DNA from 2 places in the Pseudomonas sp. nanlin1 genome. Region 2 is predicted to be linked to the other one. Evidence: predicted binding sites of a transcription regulator. Region 2 holds the regulator's gene; the other holds the start of a gene.
What was found. Region 2 encodes sigma-54, which starts transcription at its own class of promoters, with help from an activator protein. Its sites were predicted from a motif close to ANTGGCATNNANNTTGCTNT; they were not measured.
Positions count from the first base shown of each region.

Region 1: a site for sigma-54 is predicted at 1,325-1,344, ahead of nirB (nitrite reductase large subunit NirB). Genes of this name have one in related genera too.

Region 1 is NZ_CP124218.1:1,796,786-1,800,196, forward strand. Features, by position in the region: gene QCL65_RS08465 (molybdopterin-dependent oxidoreductase) at 1-1,209, shown strand, start outside; gene nirB (nitrite reductase large subunit NirB) at 1,493-3,411, shown strand, end outside.
Region 2 is NZ_CP124218.1:4,562,172-4,565,582, forward strand. Features, by position in the region: gene lptA (lipopolysaccharide transport periplasmic protein LptA) at 1-534, shown strand, start outside; gene lptC (LPS export ABC transporter periplasmic protein LptC) at 1-5, shown strand, start outside; gene lptB (LPS export ABC transporter ATP-binding protein) at 534-1,259, shown strand; gene QCL65_RS21080 (RNA polymerase factor sigma-54) at 1,432-2,925, shown strand; gene hpf (ribosome hibernation-promoting factor, HPF/YfiA family) at 3,025-3,333, shown strand; gene ptsN (PTS IIA-like nitrogen regulatory protein PtsN) at 3,343-3,411, shown strand, end outside.

The DNA of each region.
Region 1 (3,411 bases), 2.6 Mb from region 2:
GGGCCGGCAGAACAATGGCTGCAGGCCTTGGCACGCAGCCTCAACCCAACCGCCGCCGCGCCCACCCGCACCGCGGCCAGCGCGCCCGCGCCGTTATACAGCAAGCAGCGGCCCTGGCTGGGTCGGGTGATCGCTAACCGGGTGCTCAATGCCACGGGTGCGGAGAAAGAAACCCGCCAGGTGGTGTTCGACATCAAGGACAGCGGTTTCCAATACGAAGCCGGTGATGCCCTAGGCGTTTGGCCGAGCAACTGCATGAGCCTGGTCGAAGAGTTGCTCGCCACCGTTGGCCTCGACAGCGGCCAGCACGTCAGCATTGCCGGGCATGCCGACCTACCTTTGGCGGTGGCACTGCACAAGCACCTGGACATCACCCGGATCACCCCTGACTGGCTGAAATTCGCCGCCCAGCGCAGCGCGGATCAGCGCCTGGGCGAAAGGCTGCGACAGGGTGGCGATGAGCTGCGCCAGTGGCTGTGGGGGCGCCAGTTGCTGGACTTGCTCGACGAGTTTCCAATGGCCTTGGAAGTAGAAGAATTGCTGGGCCTGCTCAAGCCATTACAACCTCGGTTGTACTCCATCAGTTCAAGCCCCAAGGCCAACCCAGACGAGGTGCATCTGACTATGTCGACCGTACGCTACCGGCGTAACCAACGCTTGCGCAGCGGCGTCTGTTCGGGGTTTTTGGCCGATCGCGCAGAGGCCGGCCTGGTGCCTATTTTTGCCCAGAAGTCGGCGCACTTTCGGGTACCCAAAGACCCCAACGCGCCCATGATCATGGTCGGGCCAGGTACCGGCGTGGCGCCGTTTCGGGCGTTTCTGCAAGAGCGCCAACTGACCGGCGCCGCAGGCCCTAACTGGTTGCTGTTTGGCGAGCAGCGCGAGGCCAGCGACTTTTATTACCGTGAGGAGCTGCAGGCCTGGCAACGTGACGGCCATCTGCAGCGCTTGGACACCGCGTTTTCCCGCGATCAGGCGCAGAAGGTTTACGTGCAGCAACGCTTGTTGGAGCAGGGTGCTCAGGTATGGCGCTGGTTGGAGGAGGGGGGCTATTTCTATGTCTGCGGCGATGCCAGCCGTATGGCCAAAGACGTCGACTCAGCCCTTAAAAACGTTGTGGCGACCCACGGTGGCCTCAGTGCGCAAGATGCCGAGGCCTACGTGGCCGCCATGAGCCGAGACAAACGTTACTTGCGCGACGTGTACTGAAACGGTGCGTCTCGCACCGCCGTGGTTCGTAAAATCGTACCGCTGCAAGAGCAGTTGATAGCCAGTATGCGTGCCCGGCCCTGTAACAGCGGGGCATGCCCAAGGTCCCCAGAGTCCTGGCACGCAACCTGCTTTACCTATTACACAGCCCCCGTGGTCAACGTCGATCACCCTGTGGGCACACAACTATTGAATACCAGGCAAAGGCGCCTGGAGCTTCGGCTCCAGGTGCCTTTTTTTTTGTGTGTGTTTTATGGCCCCCGTGATGGCCTGGAGAGACGCTATGAATTCGAGCATGGGCAGCGAGCCTCGCGCTAAATTGATCATCGTTGGCAACGGCATGGTCGGCCATCACTGCGTCGAGCAACTGATCGAGCGCGGCGCCTTGCAACAGTTCGAGGTGCGGGTGTTTGGCGAAGAGCGTCAGCGGGCCTACGACCGTGTGCACTTGTCCGAATACTTTAGCGGCTCCGATGCCGAAACCCTGGCCATGGGCGAAGCCGACCTGTACGCACGCAACGGCGTGGTCTTGCACCTGGGCGAAGCGGTGCTGGAAATCGACCGCGAGCGCCGCGAAGTGGTGACCCCCCAGGCGCGCTACCCCTATGACCAGTTGGTGCTGGCCACCGGCTCTTACCCCTTCGTGCCGCCGATCGAGGGCTCCGAAGGCGATTCGCGCCTGGTTTACCGCACCCTCGATGACCTCGATGCGATCCGCCTGGCCGCCGCTCAAGCGCGCCGTGGTGTAGTGGTGGGCGGGGGGCTATTGGGCTTGGAAGCGGCCAATGCGCTCAAGTCTTTGGGCCTCGAAGCCCATGTCGTGGAGTTCGCCCCGCGCTTGATGCCGGTGCAGTTGGACGCCGAAGGCGGTGCGGCATTGCGGGCGCAGATCGAGGCCTTGGGCGTTGGTGTGCACACCTCGCGAGCGACCAAAGCGGTGGTCGCGGGCGAGCATTACCGTTACCGCATGAACTTCGATGGCGGGGAATTCCTGGAGACCGATTTGATCGTGTTCTCGGCCGGCATTCGCCCCCAGGACGCCTTGGGCCGCAGCAGCGGCCTGGAAATCGCCCCGCGCGGTGGCGTGATGATCGACGCCGCCTGCCGCACCAGCGATAGCCGCATATTCGCCATCGGCGAATGCGCCTCGTGGAACGGCAGTGTGTTCGGCCTGGTCGCCCCCGGCTACACCATGGCCCGTAATGTCGCCAGCCATCTGATAGGCGCCCCAGGGGCCAGCTTCGAAGGCGCCGATATGTCGACCAAACTCAAACTGCTCGGCGTCGACGTCGGTTCCATCGGTGACGCCCACGGCGCCACGCCCGGGTCGCGCAGTTACCGCTTTATCGACGAGACCACGGCCAGCTACCGGCGTTTGGTGGTCGACGCTGAAGGCAAGCGCGTGCTGGGTGCAGTATTGGTCGGGGACAACAGCTACTACGACACCCTGCTGCAATACGTACAGAACGCTATTGCCTTGCCGGCTGACCCTTCCAGCCTGATTCTGCCGTTGTCCGACGGCGCGCCGACCCTGGGGGCCGACGCGCTGCCCGACAGCGCGACGATCTGCTCTTGCCATAACGTCAGCAAGGGCGCCATCTGCTCGGCCATCGATGGCGGCTGCGGTGATCTGCCCAGCCTTAAATGCACCACCAAAGCCGGTACCGGTTGTGGCGGCTGCGTCGCCCTGGTCAAGCAAGTCTTCGAACACGAATTGACCGCCCGCGGGGTCGCCGTGGATAAGAGCCTGTGCGAGCACTTCGGCTATACCCGCCAAGAGCTTTACGCCCTGGCGAGGGTGGAAGGGGTGCTGAGTTTCGAAGAGATGCTCGCCAAGCATGGCCGCGGCCACACAGGCTGTGACATCTGCAAACCGACCGTGGCGAACATTCTCGCCTCGTGCTGGAACCAGCCCATCATGGACCCCTCCCTGGTGCCACTGCAGGACACCAACGATACCTTCATGGCCAACATGCAAAAGAACGGCACCTACTCGGTGGTGCCGCGCATCCCGGGTGGGGAGATCTCACCGGACAAGCTGATCGCGATTGGCGCCGTGGCGAAGAAGTACGATTTGTACACCAAGATCACCGGCGGCCAGCGCATCGATTTGTTCGGTGCCCAACTGCACGAGCTGCCGGATATCTGGAGCGAGCTCATCGAAGCCGGTTTCGAAACCGGGCACGCCTATGGCAAGTCCAC
Region 2 (3,411 bases):
GTTAAAACCCTCCCATTTTTGCTCGGCCTGGGCGCAGTACTGGGAAGCGCGAGCGCCTGGGCACTGCCTACCGACCGTGACCAGCCTATCCATATTCAGTCCGACGACGCTCAGCTTGACGACAAGCAAGGCGTGGCGACTTACAAGGGTAACGTGATCATCACCCAGGGCTCGATGAAGATCACCGGCAATACCGTCACCATCACCCGTAATGCTACGGGCGATGTCGATGTGTTCACGGCAGTCGGTAACCTGGCCTACTACGAGCAAAAGCCCGCGGCAGACAAGCCCATCGTGCAGGCCTACGGTGTGACTATCCAATACTTTGCGGCCCAAGACCGCATTGTGCTGATCGACCGCGCCAAGGTCATCAACGATAACAACACCTCCGAAGGCGAGAAAATCGTCTACGACACCGTCAAGCAGGTGGTGAATGCCGGCCGTGCGAATGGCTCGAAAGTGACCGCTCCGCGGCCACGCATCGACATGGTGATCCAGCCGAAAAAGAAACCCGACGCGCAGAAGGCCCAGTAATGGCAATTCTGAAAGCCCAACACCTGGCCAAGAGCTACAAGAGCCGCCAGGTTGTCCGCGATGTCAGCCTGTCCATCGAGAGCGGCCAGATCGTCGGCCTGCTCGGCCCTAACGGCGCTGGCAAAACCACCTGTTTCTATATGATCGTTGGCCTGGTACAGGCCGACCAAGGTCGCGTACTGATCGACGACCTCGACGTCAGCCATCAGCCCATGCATGGCCGCGCACGCTCGGGTATCGGCTACCTGCCCCAGGAAGCCTCGATCTTTCGCAAGCTGTCGGTGGCCGACAACATCATGGCGATTCTTGAAACGCGCAAAGAACTCGACAGCGCTGCGCGTCGCCAAGAGCTCGAAAGCCTGCTACAGGAATTCCATATCACCCATATTCGTGACAACCTCGGCATGAGCCTGTCCGGGGGTGAGCGCCGCCGTGTGGAAATCGCCCGGGCTTTGGCCACCGCGCCCAAGTTCATCCTGCTCGATGAGCCGTTTGCCGGTGTCGACCCTATCTCGGTGGGCGATATCAAGCAGATTATCCAGCACCTTAAAAGCAAGGGCATTGGGGTTCTGATCACCGACCACAACGTTCGCGAAACCCTTGATATCTGTGAAACCGCCTACATCGTCAACGACGGCCAGCTGATCGCTGAAGGTGATTCCCAGGCGATTCTGGCCAACGAACTGGTGAAGGAAGTCTATCTGGGCCACGAGTTCCGGCTCTAGACTTGGCTGTCACTGGTCACCAATGATCGCGTTTTGGCATTAATTGAGCTTACGCCCTAGGCAAACACGGGGTGTTCAGGCATATAATTTGCTTACGACATAAAACTGGGCACCCCGGTGCCCTGTAGTGGATGGCGCGTTGCGCCGGCGAATAAGGTGTTAAGCCCCTGCCATGAAACCATCGCTCGTCCTACGAATGGGCCAGCAACTGACGATGACACCGCAGTTGCAACAGGCTATCCGGCTTCTCCAGCTTTCGACCCTTGACCTCCAACAGGAGATTCAGGAAGCGCTGGAGTCCAATCCAATGCTCGAACGCCAGGAAGAAGGCGATGATTTCGACAACAGTGACCCGCTTGCCGATCACGTCGAACAGAAAGTCACCCCAGAGGTGCAGGAGCCGAGCTTCCAGGAAAGTGCGCCGACCGTAGACAACCTGGAAGAAGGCGACTGGAGCGAACGCATCCCCAATGACCTGCCGGTCGATACCGCCTGGGAAGACGTTTACCAGACCAGCGCCAGTAGCCTGCCGAGCAACGACGACGATGAATGGGACTTCACCACCCGCACCTCGGTTGGCGAGAGCTTGCAGAGCCATCTGCTGTGGCAGCTGAACCTGGCCCCGATGTCCGATACCGACCGGTTGATCGCGGTGACGCTGATCGACTGCATTAACAACCAAGGCTATCTCGACGAGACGCTGGAAGAGGTGTGCGGGTCGTTCGACCCCGAACTGGACATCGAACTGGATGAAGTCGAGGCCGTACTTCACCGTATTCAACAATTCGAGCCTGCGGGCATTGGCGCGCGCAGCCTAAGCGAGTGCCTGCTGCTGCAATTGCGCCAACTGCCCGCCAATACCCGCTGGCTGGCCGAAGCCCAACGTCTGGTCCGCGACTTTATCGACATGTTGGGCAGCCGCGATTACAGCCAGTTGATGCGGCGCATGAAGCTCAAAGAAGACGAGCTGCGCCAGGTGATCGAGCTGGTGCAGAGCCTCAACCCACGCCCAGGCTCGCAAATTGAGTCTAGCGAGCCGGAATACGTAGTCCCTGACGTCATCGTGCGCAAAGACAACGAACGCTGGCTGGTGGAGCTCAATCAGGAGTCAGTACCGCGCCTACGGGTGAACCCGCAATATGCCGGTTTCGTACGGCGTGCGGACACCAGTGCCGACAACACCTTCATGCGTAATCAGTTGCAGGAGGCCCGTTGGTTCATCAAGAGCCTACAGAGCCGCAACGAAACCCTCATGAAGGTGGCGAGCCAGATCGTCGAGCACCAGCGTGGTTTCCTCGACTACGGCGATGAGGCCATGAAGCCACTGGTACTGCACGACATCGCCGAAGCGGTTGGCATGCACGAATCGACTATTTCCCGGGTCACTACCCAGAAATACATGCATACCCCACGGGGTATCTACGAACTGAAATACTTTTTCTCCAGCCACGTGAGCACCTCTGAAGGCGGTGAATGCTCGTCCACCGCCATTCGCGCAATCATCAAGAAACTGGTCGCTGCGGAAAATCAGAAAAAGCCGTTGAGTGACAGCAAGATCGCTGGTTTACTGGAAGCACAAGGCATTCAGGTGGCCCGTCGCACTGTTGCCAAGTACCGCGAGTCATTGGGCATCGCACCGTCCAGTGAGCGCAAGCGTCTAATGTAGTAAGTGCACCTAGGCCGGCCACCTGACGATGTGCCACAGCGTTCCAGCGGCAAACATCAACGTTTGCCTCTTTATGCACTGGCAATAAGGAGAAGCGGTATGCAAGTCAACATCAGTGGGCACCAACTGGATGTGACCGGCCCGATGCGCGACTACGTGAGCGAAAAACTCGCCCGGCTCGAACGCCATTTCGACAAGATCACCAATGTGCAAGTCATTATGGAGGTCGAGAAGCTCAAGCAAAAAATCGAAGCCACCCTGCATATTCCTGGTGGTGAAGTGGTCGCCAACGCAGAGCATGACGACATGTATGCCGCCATCGACCTCCTCACCGACAAGCTAGACCGCCAACTCAAGAAACATAAGGAAAAACAGCAAAGCCTGCTGCAAGGTGCGGCGGCCCGCTGATACTCCCCCATGATCCGACTTGAAACTATCCTGACCCCCGGCCGTTCCCTGGTGAACGTGCCGGGCGGCAGTAAAAAA